Regions from separate parts of the Modestobacter sp. SSW1-42 genome, predicted to be linked through region 1. Evidence: predicted binding sites of a transcription regulator. Region 1 holds the regulator's gene; each other region holds the start of a gene.
The links. The regulator LexA, encoded in region 1, represses DNA repair genes until DNA is damaged. The targets are predictions, from matches to a motif close to TCGAACANNTGTTCGA.

Region 1 (5,162 bases):
AGCGGAGGTAGGCGACCTCGTCGAGGTAGCGCAGTGGCCCGAGGATGGCCAGGCCGACCTCGTTGCTGGGGACCTCGGCGGCACCGGTGGCCCGTACGGCGTCCTCGACCTTGGCGGCGAGGACGGCGAGCTGCCCCTCGTCGACCGGGCGCCCCTGGCACGCCCGGCGCACGCCGGCGATGACCTTGTTGCGGTCGAAGGGCTCGCTGACGCCGCTGCGCTTGACGACGGCGAGCACCGGCTCCTCCACGGTGGTGAACCGGCGGCCGCAGACCGGGCACGACCGACGGCGGCGTGTGGTGGCGCCCTCGTCGGTCTCCCGCGAGTCGACGACCCGGCTGTCAGGGCTGTGGCAGAACGGACAGCGCACCGGGCACCTCCTCGATCGGCGGGCCGCCGGGGCGACCGTGGTGACGTCTCCTGTGGACCGCCCGGGGGACATCCGGTGGATGTCCTGGGGCTGACCTGGGGAAGCGCCTGTGGAGAAGAACTACACCTCTGTCACACAAGATGTTGGGGTGAGGTTAGCCCCGCACCACTACAGGTGCAACCCCTGGGGTCCGGCGCGTCGCCCCTCGTCGCAGCAGCACCGCCCGCACCAGGCACTTCGCCACGCCACGCCGGGAGACGGTGTGACCCAGGGTCGCCGGAGCGCGGCTCAGGGCAGTTGGAGCTCCGCGCCGGGCATCAGGTCGACGCTGTACAGACCGTTCAGCTCGACGATGGCGTCGACCACGGCGCGGGGGTCCTCGTCGGGGGCGACGTCGCGCGCGATGGACCACAGCGTGTCGCCGTACCGCACCACGACGGTGCTCGAGCCGGCCAGCTGCAGTCCGGTCTCGCGCCCGAGCTCGACGGTGACGACGGTGGCCGCGGCGACCGACAGCCCGATCGCCATCGACAGCCCGGCGACGACCCGCCGGCCACGGGCGGTGAGCCGCAGCGGCGCCGGCGGCGGCCGGTCGACACCCCGGCGGCGCACCCGCACGACGGGGCGCGCCTCGACCGCGCAGCCACCCCGGACGGGACGGCCGGCGGCGAGGCCGTCGAGCCGGGCCGGCCGGGCGCCGGGGCGCACCGGGTCGCGGCGCCCGGTGACCGGGGCGACCGGCTGCGGCCCCCGGCCGGCGAGCGGCTCGGAGCACGACGGCGCCACCCGGGCGACGGGCCTGGCCGGCCGTCGCACGGGCGCGGCGGGGACCGGGGGGACGGGCACCACGGAGAGGACGGGGGTGTCGAGCTGTGGGCTGACCATCGGGGGCACTCCTGGAGGTCTGGCGGTGGGACGTCGTCGGACGCCCGGTGCGCCCAGGCGGTCCCCCCGAGGCAGCGGCCGCCTCGAACGCCTGTTCGATTCGAACGTCTGTGCGATGTCTACCGCATCCCTCCGACAAGTCCACCCCTGGACGCGCGACTCCTTCGAACAGGTGTTTGAACTACACCGGTGTGACCCGCTACCGTGCACCCGAGATCGCTGACCGGACTGCTCCCGGCCCTCCGGTGCCGGGCAGCGACCGGGAACTGCTGCCCCGGCAGCCGGACGAGGAGGACACATGGCGGCCGACGGCCCCACGGCAGGAGGCACGAGGTCCTCGCGGCGCAGCCGCACGACGACCGACGCCCCTGGCACCGACGCCACCACCGCGGGGAGCGGAGCGGTCGCCGCCGTCCGCGAGTTCCCCGAGCGCGGGGAGGCCGGCGACGGCCTGACCCAGCGCCAGCGCCGCGTGCTGGAGGTCATCCGCGACTCCATCGACCGCCGCGGCTACCCGCCCTCCGTGCGCGAGATCGGCGAGGCCGTGGGCCTGTCGTCGGCGTCCTCGGTGGCCCACCAGCTCTCGGTGCTGCAGCGCAAGGGCTGGCTGCGGCGTGACCCGAACCGGCCCCGCGCCCTCGACGTCCGCATGCCGGGCGAGACCAGCGTGATGACCGAGTCCCCGGCCGAGACGCCGACCGCCGCGACCGGCACCGACGAGACCACCCCCACCCCCACGTACGTGCCGCTGGTCGGCCGGATCGCCGCCGGTGGCCCGGTGCTGGCCGAGCAGGCCGTGGAGGACGTGTTCCCGCTGCCCCGCGAGCTGGTCGGCGACGGCACGCTCTTCATGCTCAAGGTCGCCGGTGACTCCATGGTCGAGGCCGCCATCTGCGACGGCGACTGGGTCGTCGTCCGGCAGCAGCCGACCGCGGAGAACGGCGAGATCGTCGCCGCGATGATCGACGGCGAGGCCACCGTCAAGACCTACAAGCGCCGCGACGGGCACGTCTGGCTGATACCGCACAACCCGGCCTACGAGCCGATCCCGGGCGACGACGCCACCGTCCTCGGCCGCGTCGTCACCGTCCTGCGCCGGGTCTGAGCGAGGACGCCCTCTCCCCCACTCCTCGCAGGCTCGAAGCGGCCCCTGAGAGGAGGCGGGGGGGGGCGAGGAGGTCCTCGCTCAGCCCTGCCGACGGCGGAGCCGGCCGCCGATCCAGACCAGCAGCGTGGCCACGGCGGCCGCGATCAGCCCCGCGGTGACCGGGCTGACGCCGCCCCCCAGGTCCAGCGGTGCGGCAGCGGCGTCGTCCGGAGCGGCGTCCGTGGCCGGGGCGGGGGCCGCGGCGGCGGCCACCGGCACCAGCGTGACGACGGCCGGCAGGTCCTCGCTGGTCACCAGCAGGTCGCGGTCGTTGCCGGCGAAGGCGATCGCCTCGCCCTGCGGGGAGTCCGGCAGCGCCACCCGCACCGGCGGCCCGCTCAGCGCCCCCGCGACGTCGGAGTCGGCCAGCGGCCACACGTAGGCGTCGGTGTAGGTGCGCAACGCGATGCGCTGCCCGTCGGCGGAGACCGCGCCGCCGGTGACCAGCAGCTGTCCGGCGCGCCCGACCGGTCCCCCGGGCGTGCCGGTGAGCGTGAAGCCCATCCCGAGCACGCGGGTCATCGGCAGCGTCACCCCGTCGGCCAGCGGCTCGGCCGGCCGGTAGACCGAGCTGGCGCCGAGCACCTCCTTGGTCACCAGGTACGGCGTCCCGTCCGGGGCCAGCAGCAGCGCCTCGGCGTCGTGGGGGCCGTCGGGGTAGGTGAGCCGGGTGAGCGTGCTGCTGCCGTCGGGACGCAGGCCGATCAGCGCGACCGTCTCCCGCTGCTGGTCGTTGTCGCCGATGTCGGCCAGCCACACGGTGCCGTCGGCGCCGAGCGCCAGGTCCTCGGGGTCGTAGGGGTCGACCGCGGCGGTGCGCACCTCGCCGACCGCGCAGGCGCCGTCGAGCACGTAGACCTCGGCCTGGTCACCGCCGTCGTTCATCGCGAGCATCGCGTTCCCGACCCCGACCAGCCCGGAGATCTCCGGCAGCCGCTCGTCGGTGATCTCGCACCGGGTCGTGGGCGCGCCGTAGGTGTCGTCGGCGGCGGCGGGGGTCGCCGGCAGCAGCACGGCCAGGGCGCCCAGGGGTGCGCTCAGCGCCGCCCCGGCCACCCGGGTCCGGCGGCGGGCGCGGTCAACCCTGCTGTCGGCCCGCTCTGGCACGGGCCCAGCGTGACACCGGCAGCGCGTCGATCGCATGAACCACGCCCAAGAGCAGCACGCCGACGGCCAGCCCGGCCACCACGTCGGTGACCCAGTGGAAGTTCAGCGCGACCATCGTGACGCCGGTGACGAACGGCCCGACGACGGCGAGCAGCCAGCAGGCCCGTTGCACCCAAGGCGGCAGCCCGAACTCCACGGCCTGCCAGCGGGCCACCCCCCACATCAGGGCCGCGTTGGCCACGTGACCGGACGGGTAGCTGCCGCCGCCCCGGTGGAAGAACGAGCCGGGGTACTCGGGGGCGGTCCGCCCGGTGCCCCACTTGAACGCGTAGACGACGGCGGTGAGCAGCACCAGCGCCACGACGATGCGCAGCGCGGGGACGTAGGTGCGCCGGCGGACCGCGGTCCAGGCGACGAGGGCGGCCAGCAGGACCAGCACCGTGCCGCGCCCCCCGGCCTGGGTGAACACCCAGACCGGCCAGTAGGCGGCGGAGTCGCGCAGGTCCCAGCGGTCGACGACGGTGGACACCCGCAGGTCCAGCGCCTCCAGGACGCCCCCGGCGAGCAGGTCGACGGTGACCGCCACCAGGACGACGGCGGCGGCGCCGAGCAGCCACCACGGCGGCCGGCCGGTGCCGGTGACCGGCGCGGCGGCGTCCCCGGGCCGGGTCAGCGGTCGCGACGCTCCGCTCCTGGCCACCGCGTCACCGTACCGGCCCCGACGGCCGGCCCCGGAGACGCGACAGGGCCGTGCCGCAGTGCGGCACGGCCCTGTCGTCCCGCTGCCGGGGCGGGCAGCAGGGTCCTCGCTCAGGCCTCGAGGGCCGGCGCGGGGTACTGCTCCAGCAGGGCGGCCAGGCCGGCGTCGACCTGGGCCACCAGCCGGGTGCCCTCGGCCTCGTGGACCTCCTCGAGCACCTCACCGTCGCGGTGCACCCGGGCGACCAGGTCGCCCCGGTCGTAGGGCACCAGCACCTCGACGTGGACCGCGGGGTGCGGCAGCCGCGCGGCGATGATGTCGCGCAGCGCCTCGATGCCCTCGCCGGTGCAGGCCGAGACCCACACCGCGCCGGGCAGCGCCTGACGGAGCAGGAGCACGTCCTCCTCGCTCATCGCGTCGACCTTGTTGACCACGATCAGCTCGGGGACCGAGGACGCGTCGATGTCGTTGAGCACGACGTGAACGGCGTTGATCTGGCCCAGCGGGTCGGGGTCGGACCCGTCGACGATGTGCAGCAGCAGGTCGCTGGCCGCCACCTCCTCCAGCGTCGACCGGAACGCGTCGACGAGCTGGTGCGGCAGGTGCCGGACGAAGCCGACCGTGTCGGTGAGCGTGTACTCCCGGCCGTCGGGGGTCTCCGCCCGCCGGACCGTGGGGTCCAGGGTGGCGAACAGCGCGTCCTGCACGAGCACACCGGCGTCGGTGAGCTGGTTGAGCAGGCTGGACTTGCCGGCGTTGGTGTAGCCGGCGATCGCCACGCTCGGCGTCGCGTTGCGGTCGCGGGAGTTGCGCTGCGTGGTGCGGGCGGTCGCCATGCCGGCGATCTCCTTGCGCAGCTTGCTGACCCGCGACCGGATGCGCCGCCGGTCGGTCTCGATCTTCGTCTCACCGGGGCCACGGGTGCCGATGCCGCCACCGCCGGCGACACGACC
Region 2 (5,162 bases), 110 kb from region 1:
GAGCGCGTCGCCGCCGTCCTGGAGGAGACCGGCTGGCCGGCCGAGGAGGTCGTGCTCGAGGTGACCGAGAGCCTGCTGGAGGCCGACTCGGAGGTCGCGGTCGCCGCGCTGCACACCCTGCGCGGCCTCGGCATCCGGGTCGCCCTGGACGACTTCGGTACCGGCTACTCGTCCTTCAGCCGGCTCGACACCCTGCCCGTCGACGTCCTCAAGGTCGATTCGTCCTTCACCGCCACCATCACCAGTTCGGTGCGGCGGGCGCAGATGCTGCGCAGCATCGTCGACCTCGCCGGAGCGCTCGGCCTCGACATCGTCGCCGAGGGCATCGAGACCGCCGACCAGGCCGACCTGCTGCGCAGTCTCGACTGCACCTTCGGCCAGGGCTGGCTGCACGGCCGCCCGATGCCGCTGCCGGTGCTGGCCGCGGAGCTCGCCGCCCGCCCGGTGCCCGCCCGCCGGCTCGCCGTCAGCGGCTGAGCGCCACCGCCGTCGGGACGAAGCCGACGAACTCCTCGGGGCGCTCCCACGCGGCGAAGTGGCCACCCGCGCTCCCGTGCTCGAACACCCGCAGGTCGAACTGCGCCGCGGCGACCGAGCGCGGCGCCTGCACGAGGTCGTGCGCGGGAACTGGCTGACCACGGTCGGGACGTCGATCCGGCCGGTCGGCGGGCTCTGCCGGGCGTAGGGCGCGAACGACGTCCCGATCGCCCCGGTCACCCAGTAGGCGGTGACCCGGGTGAGCAGCTGCTCGCGCGGGAACACCGACTCGACGTCGCCGCCGCAGTCGCTCCACGCGCGCAGCTCCTCCACGATCCAGGCCGCCAGTCCGGCGGGGGAGTCGCCGAGCGCGACGGCCGGCGTGTGCGGCCGGGTCGACTGCTCGGGCATGTACGCGCCCTCGGTCGGGGTGCCGGGCGGCCAGCGCGGTGGCGACGCCGCGGCCGATGTCGCCGCCGGAGACGGCGTGGCGTTCGTGCCCGAGCTCGGCCATCGCCTCGGCCACGACCCCCGCCATGTCGGCAGCGGGAGGGCCCGCTCGTAGCGCAGCACCGAGTCGGGCCAGCTGTGCAGCAGGACGACGGCGATGGCGTCGGGGTCGGCCGCGCGCTGGTGCACCAGGCGCATGCGTGCGGTGCGCTCCCACGGCAGGGCGCGGATCCGCTCCTCGTGCGGACGCCAGCCGTGGTCGGTGGCCCAGGTGCTGAGCAGGTCGGCGAGGTGGGTGGGCTCGGTGCTGCGGTCCCGACCTGCTGTGCCGGTGAGGTCGACGGGGCGCCAGGCCTGCAGGCGGCGGCGGAGGTCGTCGAGCACGGCCTGCTCGACGAGCGACGGAGCGGCGTCCATGGCGGGCAGCCTCGCGGCCCGCCTGTGGACAGAGCACCTCGGCTGTCGTGGGACTTCGGCAGGCTCGGGCCATGCCGATCTTCCGTCGCTCCCACGACCCGTTCGGGCTGCTGAGCCCGGCCATCGACGTCCCGCTGCTCACCGGCGGCCCGGCCGGCGAGGCGCCGGTCCCGCCGCTCGGGCCGCTGGTGCTCGGAGGTGTCAGGCTGCCTCCGGGGCGGCCCGCCTCCTCGCCGTCGCTGTGGCTCACCGACGACGTCGTCCCCGACGCCGTGCGGGCCTGGCGTCGGCTGGTGGACCAGTACCCGTCCACCGGCCTGTGGCCGTTGCTGCTCACGCCGCTCTCCGGTGAGGTGGCGCGGCCGTGGGACTCCGGCGAGCTGTACCCGGTGGACCTGGCCACGGTGGACGCCGTCGACGTGGAAGGGCTGCTCGGGGAGCGGTGGACGGACAGCGTCGTCCCCATCGGCGGGCCGACGGTCCACCCGGCGATCGAGCGGGCGCTCGCCCCGTTCGGGGCGGAGTTCCCCGGTCGTGCGCCGTCGCTGCCGTCGACAGCCGAGCCGGCTGTCGTGGCCGCCGCATCGGTTGCTGCCCCCAACACCCGGATCGGGCTGGTGCGGTGCCCGCGGCCGGCGGACGCCGTGGCCGCCATCGGCTGGTGCGGCGCGATCAACCGGCTGCAGTCGGAGGAGGTGTCGGCCGTGCTGCGCAGCTGGGAGGACCGGTTCGGTGTCGTCGTGGCCGGCCTGGCCTTCGCGACCGTCACGCTGCTCGTGCCGAACCCGCCGCGCGATGAATCGCACGCACTGTCGCTCGCGGCGGAGATCGCGGCCTTCTGTCCCGATGCGCTGTGGCAGGGGAGCGACGGGGCGTGGCTGGGGAGCGACGACACGCTCACCGGGCTGGCGCACATGCTCCTGCACCGCCCTGTCTGGCGGTTGTGGTGGGACTGAGTCGGTCGGCGGGCACGCGGCCGACCAGGCTCTGAGCCGGGAGTTCGGCTTGTCCGATGGTCGGTGGACCGATGGACTTCGAACACGTGTTCGAACGGCTCGGGAGGTGTCGTGGGAGAGCTGCAGTCGGCTCTGGACTCCCTCGCGGCCGACGACCTGACGCCGGTGTTCGGGCCCCAGCTGCTCGAGCGGCTGGCGCCTCTGCTGCGAGCGCACAACGCGCTCATGGTCGAGATCACCCGCACCGTGCGCGAGTGCGACAAGACCGGCGCCGCCGAGCACGACGGGCTCAAGACCATGCAGTCGTGGCTGCGCGGGCACGGTCGGCTGTCGACCAGGGCGGCGTCCCGGCTGGTGGCCGACGGGCGGGCGCTCGAGCACCTGCCGGCCGTCACGGCCGGGTTCACCGCCGGCGCCATCACTGCCGAGCAGGTGGGCGTCGCGGCCCAGGTGGCCACACCGGAGCGGCTGGCCCAGGCAGCGGCGCAGGGCGTGGACGTGCGTGGCTTCGACGAGGCGCTGGCCGAGGCGGCGGTCAACGCGCCGGCCCGGCTCCCGGAGGTCGTCGAGATGTACCTGGCCGCCCTCGACCCCGACGGACCCGAGCCCGACCCCACCGAGGGGCGCCGGCTGACCATCGCCAAGCACGCCGACGGCAGTGTGTCCGGCCGGTTCGACCTGGACGCCGTGGGTGGGGAGAAGGTCCAGGCGGCGCTGGAGTCGATCGTCCAGGCGGCCCGGCCGAAGGGCGACACCCGCACCCGCGCCCAGCAGAACGCCGACGCGCTCGTGCAGCTGTGCGACAACCAACTGGCCGGCGGTCACCTGCCGTTCCTCCGCAGCGAGAAGCCGCACCTCGTCGTCACCATCGGCATCGAGGACCTGCTCGACCCGAGCACCGCGCCACACGCCGCCGAGACCGGCTTCGGCGCGACGCTGTCGGCGGCCCAGGCCCGCTGGGCGGCCTGCGACGCCAGGGTCTCCCGGATGGTGCTGGACGCCGACGGGCTGCCGCTGGACGTCGGGCGGGCCAAGCGGCTGGTCCCCGCGCACATCCGCCGGGCGGTCGAGCGCCGCGACCGGCTCTGCGTCTTCGCCGGCTGCTCCGCGCCCACCCACTGGTGCGACGTCCACCACCAGCTCGAGTGGCTTCGCGACCACGGCGACACCAGCCTGGAGAACTCGGCGCTGCTCTGCGAACGCCACCACACGAAGGTCCACCACGGGTTCCGGGTCGAACGACCACCGGACGGCCGATGGCGCACCTACCGCCCCGACGACACCGAGATCGTCATCGGACCAGCGCTGCGGGTCTGACGTCTCGACGTGCCCGGGTCGAGGGCCTTCACGGCGTCGCGAGCGGCTGGTGTGACAGAAGGGTCGAAACCGGTACGACTCCGTCCGCTGAAGCGTCGGGGTGACGCTGCGCGGCTCTACGGTCGGCGGGCGCTGTCGGACCTGCCGGCGGCCTCGAACGGGGGTTCCACGATGTCCGCGATGGAAGAGCAGCCGGTCAAGCCCATGTACGCGCCGGCCCCGCCGCCGCCCGCCCACTACGCGCCGCAGCAGCAGGTCGTCAGCTACGGGCAGCAGCCGCAGCACCCGGCTCCGCAGCAGCACATGCAGTACGGCGTCGCGCCCCACGGCCGGCCGCTCGGCCCCGTCGGCAAGGTGCGCAGCACCTGGGCGGTGCTCGGCCTGAGCCTCATCACCTTCGGCATCTACGCCCTCTACTACCACTTCGCGACCCACGAGGAGATGAAGCAGCACTCCGGCGAGGGCGTCGGCGGCGCCATCGGTCTCGTGCTCTACATCTTCACCCTCGGCCTGGTGACGCCCTTCGTCCTCCCGAACGAGGTCGGCAACCTCTACGCCCGGCAGGGGCGGCCCCGTCCGGTCAGCGCCACGACCGGCCTCTGGGTCCTGCTCGGCTGGATCATCCTGGTCGGCCCGCTGGTCTGGCTGATCAAGACCAACGGCGCGCTGAACGCGTACTGGCGCAGCATGGGCGCCCGCTGATCCGATCCCGCTCGACGCCCCGCTCCTGACCACGGGAGCGGGGCGTCGCGGTCTCCGCCCGCCTGGTCAGAGGTAGCCGCCGATGTCCGGTGTCCGGTCGGTGAGGTCGGCCCGCTCCTCGCGCAGCGCGTACAGCTCCGCCAGCGTCGAGGCGCCGGTCGGCGCGGTCGCGGCGGTGCCGAGCCACGCCTGCGCCTCCGGGTGCGTCAGCCGGGCGAACTCCACCTTGCCCAGGCAGCGGCCCGGCCGGGTGATCGCCGGGTGCAGGCTGCCGACGTCCTCGTTGGTGGTCAGCAGCACGACCACCCGCAGGCCGTGGCCCAGGATGCCGTCGCACAGGTTGAGCAGGCGGCCCAGCGACGCACCGGCGCGCAGCTTGGCGTCGGTGCGCAGGTACTCGTCGCAGTCCTCGGCCACCACCAGCCGCCACTGCTGGTCGTCGTCCTCGCCGCGGTCGCCGTCGACGCCGGCGACCTCCAGCAGGTAGCCCGGGTCCTCGAACAGCCGCTCCGGGTCGGTCACGTAGTGCGTCTGGCACCAGGACGACCACTCCCGGCTCAGCGCCCGCGCCGCCGTCGTCTTCCCGGTGCCCGGCTCGCCGTGCCACAGCACCAGCCGTCCGGCCCGGCCGGCCACGTCCGGCATCGCCATCAGCGCGCCCAGCGGGCTCGCCGTGCGCGCGGCGTAGTTGCCGACCACGTCCGACCAGCCGGGTGCGGTCACCTCGCGGGAGGACATCGAACCGTCGCCGTCCTTCGACGCCGACCAGAACCGCATCCGCACCGTGCCCTCGGGCACCGCCACGGCCGCCCGCGCCGCCGCGACCACCTGGGCGACGACGGC
Region 3 (5,162 bases), on a different contig from region 1:
CGGTGGTCCGGCGCGGCGAGCAGCCCGACGACCTCGACGTCGTAGCGGTGCGGCAGGTCGGCGTCGGTCACCGGTCGGCTCTCGGTCCTGCTCCCCAGGTCCGCGGTCAGTCGGCGGTGGCCATCGCCTCGAGGTAGTCGTCGTAGCTGGCGATGACGTCCTCCAGGTCGATGACCTCGGGGAAGTCGGCGACCTCCTGGTGCCGGCGGAGGAACTGCACCGTGCGCCGGACGACGTCCTCCTCGTCGTCGCTGCCCAGCCGGTCCATCACCTCGGGCGTCACCGTCACGTAGGTGCGGACGTCCTCCAGCTCGCTGGGCTGCACCACCAGCCAGGAGTTCTCACCCTGTGCGTCGATCTCGATGTCGTCGTCGGCCATGCCCCCGCCCTACCCGCACCCACCAGGACAAACGCACGCGGCCGATCGGCCCGGCGCTCAGGCTGCCCGGTAGCCCAGGAGCAGGAGTCCCGACGGCGTGCGGGCCACGTCGACCAGCTCGAGCCGGCGCAGCTCCTCGTCGTCGGCGAAGAGCCGCCGCCCGCGACCGGCGAGGGTGGGGGCGACCACCAGCTGCAGCTCGTCGACCAGCCCGGCCCGCAGCAGGGAGCGGGCCAGGGTGGCACTGCCGTGCACCCCGATGTCGCCGCCGTCCCGCTGCCTCAGGGCGGCCACGTGCTCGGTCACCGGCCCGTCGACCACGGTGCTGTTCGCCCACGGCTGCGACAGCGGGGTGGACGTGACCACGTGCTTGCGGACGCCGTTGACGAAGTCGGCGAACGGCTGCACGTCCGAGCTCGGCCAGTACCCGGCCCAGTGGTCGTAGGTGCGGCGGCCCAGCAGGACGTCGTCCTGGCGCCCGATGACGTGCCCGAGGTGGGCGACGAGCTCGTCGTCGACCTCGAACACCCAGTCGCTCGGCTCCTCGGCGACCCCGTCGAGCGACATCAGCTGGTAGAGCACGACCTGACGCATCGGACTCCCTCTCGACGGCGTGGTGACGGGGGCAGGACCGGGCGCGGTCGCCGAACTCATCGGTGGACGGCGCACCACGGCACGCCGACGGGCGCCGTGCCGTGGTGGTCGGGTCAGGGGGGCGGCGGGTCGTCTGCCGGCGGCGGCTGCGTCGGCGGAGGTCTGTCGATCAGCACACTCGGAGGTGGTGGGCGGAGTCCGGGCGGTCGGGTGGTGCGGGTGACGCCCGAGGGTGTCGTGACGTGCAGGGTGCCGTCGTCGGTGAGCCGGAAGTGCCAGCCGCGGGCGAAGGTCTTGAGTCGGTGGTGGGAGCGGCACAGGCAGCACAGGTTGGTGCAGTCGGTGACCCCGCCGTCGGCGTGGGGGTGCACGTGGTCGAGGTCGGCCCAGCCGGTGCGTTGGCCGCAGTTGGGGAACCGGCAGCGTTGGTCGCGGGTGGTGACGAACGCGCACTGCCGGTCGGTGGGCGCGTAGGCGTCGGTCGGCGGCGGTGGTCCGAGGACCGGGCAGCTGCACGACCCGCGGTCCCGATGCTCACCGCAGGCGCGGCGAGCGAGGCGGATCAGCTCGGCGGGGGTCATGGTGGCCAGCAGCCGGCCGTCGGGGCCGGTGATGGCGTAGGTCAGGGTGCCGCCGTCGGGGGCGGTGAGGCCGAGGGCGCCGACGCGGGCCAGCAGCTCGCGCAGGTGGGCTGCGGTGATGGGCAGGCCGTTGACCTCGCCGGGCGCGGTGCTGGCGCCGGTGAGGCAGTCGAGGCCGGCGGTGATGCGGACGTCGGCGGAGACCTGCGGCAGGCCGTTGTCGGCCGCGCGCCGGATGAGCGCCGAGAGCACATGGGCGCGCAGCTGTCCGATGGGTCGTGCGTCGCCGTCGGCTTCGAGCATGCGGGCCAGCTGGTCGACGAGGTCGTGGCACTCGGCGGCCTCGTCGGTGGGCAGGTCGGCCGCCAGCGTCGCCCGGCCCTCGACCCCGCTGGGGTACACGCGGACGTCGGCGGTGCGTTCGGCGTCCTTGCGGCGCTCCTCTGCGGCAGCGGTGTCCAGCTGCAGCAGCAGCGCGGTGGCCCGGTCACGCAGGCGGTACACCGACAGGTCGCAGGCCCCGGGCAGGAGCGCGTCCTCGACCTGGCCGGCGATGTCGGCGGAGGTGTGGGCGAGCACGTCCGCGAGGGCGTCGGCCCGGCGCTCGTCGATCTCCCCGGCCTTGAGCGCGGCGAAGGTGGCGGGCAGCTTGTACCGCCAGGTCAGCGCCCGCTTCAGCCGGTGCGCGGCCGTCCCACGCCCGAGGTTCAGGACCACCGACAGCTCGGCCACGAAGAACTCGCTGACCCCCGGCTCTCCGTCCGCCGTCCAGCCCGGCCGCCGCGCACCTGGGCCGTCGGGATCGGCGGTCGCAGGACGTTGCGCGGCCAGGCCCAGGATCAGCTCGGCTTCCTCCGCGGCGTCCACGGCCCGACGGCGCTGCAGCACCCGAAGTTCGTCGGCCAGCCACTCCTGCGGCCACACCGACCGGTCAGGCAGCTCCGACCAGTCCTCGACCACCTGCCCACGGGGGCGCGGTAGGTGGGCGGTCGACGTCATGGGTCGAACATGCGTTCGAGGTACGACAGTTCTGGGCTGCCGCGGACGAGCGCCGTCTGCGCGGCGAGCTGACCGACGTCGAGGCCACCTGGCAGGAGGCGTGGGACCTGGCGCTGGCCGAGGCCCAGGGAGAGTTGCCCGAGTCTGCCGGACCGACCGTGGGGACGCCGCCGAACGGCGTCGTCCCCACGGCTGGCGCCCTCAGAGCGTCGCGGTGTCGATGACGAAGCGGTAGCGGACGTCGCTGGCGACGACCCGCTCGTAGGCCTCGTCGATCTGGTCGGCGGAGATGACCTCGACGTCGGCGCCGACGCTGTGCTCCGCGCAGAAGTCGAGCATCTCCTGGGTCTCGCGGATGCCACCGATCATCGAGCCGGCCAGGCTGCGCCGCCCGCCCAGCAGCGGGAAGGCCGGCACCTGCAGCGGCTCCTCGGGCAGGCCGACGTTGACCAGCGCGCCGTCCAGCTTGAGCAGGCCCAGGTAGGCGCCCATGTCGACGTTCGCGGAGATCGTGGAGACGATCAGGTCGAAGGTGTTGGCCTGCGAGGTGAACGTGTCCGGGTCGCTGGTCGCGAAGTAGGCGCTGGCACCCAGGCGCAGCCCGTCCTCCTGCTTCTTCAGCGACTGGCTGAGCACGACGACCTCGGCACCCATGGCGGCGGCGATCTTCACGCCGACGTGGCCGAGCCCGCCGAGGCCCACGATGCCGACCCGCTTGCCGGGGCCGGCGTCCCAGTGGCGCAGCGGCGAGTACAGCGTGATGCCGGCACACAGCAGCGGGGCGGCGACGTCGAGGCCCATGCCGTCGGGGATGTGCAGCGTGTAGGCCTCGTCGACGACGATCTTCTCGGAGTAGCCGCCCTCCGTGGGCCGGCCGTCCTTGCCGATCGCGCCGTAGGTGTCGGTGAAGCCCTTCAGGCAGTACTGCTCCTCACCGGCCAGGCAGTGCTCGCACTCGCGGCAGCTGTCGACCATGCAGCCGACGCCGGCGCGGTCGCCGACGGCGAACCGGGTGACCTCGGAGCCGACGGCGGAGACGGTGCCGGCGATCTCGTGGCCGGGGGTGAGCGGGAACAGGGTCTGCCCCCACTCGCCCCGCGCGGTGTGGATGTCGGAGTGGCAGATGCCGGCGTAGGCGATGTCGATCAGCACGTCGTGCGGGCCCAGGTCGCGGCGCTCGATGGTGGTCGCGGTGAACGGGGCGCCGGAGGAGGCGGTGGAGCGGGCGTTGACGGTCAGCACGTGGTGGGTCTCCTGGCGTGTCACGGGGGCGGGCGGGGCGTCACGGCGGACGGCCACGCTACGAGTGTCCGGGTCCGACCGGCGACCCACCGCACCGGACGCCGTCCCGTTGGGCAGGATGGCCGCATGCCGGAGACCACTGACGCGCTCGCCCTCGGGAACGACCTGCGGGCCTTCGTCGACGCCTCACCGTCGCCGTTCCACGCGGTCGCCGAGCTGGCCCGCCGGCTGCGCGCCGCCGGGTTCACCGAGCTCGCCGAGGCCGACCGGTGGGAGCTCGCAGCGGGCGGGGAGCACTTCGTCGTCCGGCACGGCAGCCTGATCGCCTTCCGGGTGGGCACCGCCCCCCTCGCCGAGGCCGGGCTGCGGCTGGTCGGGGCGCACACCGACTCCCCGACGTTCAAGGTCCGCCCGCACTCCGACGTCCGGCAGGCCGGGTACCGGCTGGTCGGCGTCGAGCCCTACGGCGGCGGGCTGTGGCACACCTGGCTCGACCGCGAGCTCACCGTGGCCGGCCGGGTCGCGCTCCGGGGCGGGGCGACGGCGCTGGTCCGGCTGCCCGGGGCGCCGCTGCGGCTGCCGTCGCTGGCGATCCACCTCGACCGCAGCGTGCGCGACGGCCTGACGCTGGACCCCCAGCGCGAGCTGGTGCCGGTCTGGTCGCGCGACCTCGGCACCGAACCGGGCCTGCGGGACGCCGTGGCGACCGCCGTCGGCGTGGCCACCGAGGACGTCGTCGGGCACGACCTGGTGCTCGCCGACACGCAGCCGGCCGGGGTCGCCGGCGCCGACGGCACGTGGGTCGCCGCGCCCCGGCTCGACGACCTGGCCTGCTGCCACTCCGGGCTCACCGCGCTGCTGGCCGCCCCGTCCGGCGCGCGCACCCAGCTGCTGGTCTGCAACGACCACGAGGAGGTGGGCAGCGGCTCGATGTCCGGCGCGCGCGGCAGCTTCCTCGAGGACGTGGTCGGCCGGCTGGTCGCGGTCACCGACGCCGGCGACGCCCAGGCCCTGCCCCGCGCCATCGCCCGCTCCCGGCTGGTGTCGGCGGACATGGCGCACGCGGTGCACCCGACCCGCTCCGACCGGCACGAGCCCGACCACCGGCCCCAGCTCGGCGGCGGCCCGGTGCTCAAGGTCAACGCCAACCAGGCCTACGCCACCGACGCGGCCTCCAGCGGCTGGTTCGCCGAGCGGGCCGCGGACGCCGGGGTGCCCGTGCAGTGGTTCGTCACCCGCGCCGACCTGCCCTCGGGCAGCACGATCGGCCCGCTGACCGCCACCCGGCTGGGCATCCCGACCGTCGACATCGGCGCCCCGATGCTGGCGATGCACTCCTGCCGCGAGCTGGCCTCGGCCCTCGACGT

Region 2: ACGBYP_RS18555 (DUF222 domain-containing protein) is a predicted target of LexA. The motif match lies at 2,379-2,394, and genes of this name have one in related genera.
Region 3: ACGBYP_RS09985 (DUF222 domain-containing protein) is a predicted target of LexA. The motif match lies at 2,557-2,572, and genes of this name have one in related genera.

Annotation. Positions count from the first base shown of each region.
Region 1 covers NZ_JBISCA010000005.1:378,304-383,465, forward strand. Annotated here, with positions in the region: gene nrdR (transcriptional regulator NrdR) at 1-370, opposite strand, end outside; gene ACGBYP_RS18990 (LysM peptidoglycan-binding domain-containing protein) at 659-1,255, opposite strand; gene lexA (transcriptional repressor LexA) at 1,554-2,360, shown strand; gene ACGBYP_RS19000 (hypothetical protein) at 2,442-3,509, opposite strand; gene ACGBYP_RS19005 (phosphatase PAP2 family protein) at 3,481-4,209, opposite strand; gene hflX (GTPase HflX) at 4,320-5,162, opposite strand, start outside.
Region 2 covers NZ_JBISCA010000005.1:264,391-269,552, reverse strand. Annotated here, with positions in the region: gene ACGBYP_RS18580 (putative bifunctional diguanylate cyclase/phosphodiesterase) at 1-477, shown strand, start outside; gene ACGBYP_RS18575 (hypothetical protein) at 467-610, opposite strand; gene ACGBYP_RS18570 (hypothetical protein) at 737-1,042, shown strand; partial or broken gene ACGBYP_RS18565 (epoxide hydrolase N-terminal domain-containing protein) at 1,102-1,344, opposite strand; gene ACGBYP_RS18560 (DUF4253 domain-containing protein) at 1,416-2,300, shown strand; gene ACGBYP_RS18555 (DUF222 domain-containing protein) at 2,412-3,617, shown strand; gene ACGBYP_RS18550 (DUF4234 domain-containing protein) at 3,798-4,319, shown strand; gene ACGBYP_RS18545 (DUF5925 domain-containing protein) at 4,386-5,162, opposite strand, start outside.
Region 3 covers NZ_JBISCA010000002.1:952,134-957,295, forward strand. Annotated here, with positions in the region: gene ACGBYP_RS09970 (MOSC domain-containing protein) at 1-71, opposite strand, end outside; gene ACGBYP_RS09975 (hypothetical protein) at 107-379, opposite strand; gene ACGBYP_RS09980 (dihydrofolate reductase family protein) at 437-973, opposite strand; gene ACGBYP_RS09985 (DUF222 domain-containing protein) at 1,087-2,553, opposite strand; gene ACGBYP_RS09990 (NAD(P)-dependent alcohol dehydrogenase) at 2,755-3,852, opposite strand; gene ACGBYP_RS09995 (M18 family aminopeptidase) at 3,922-5,162, shown strand, end outside.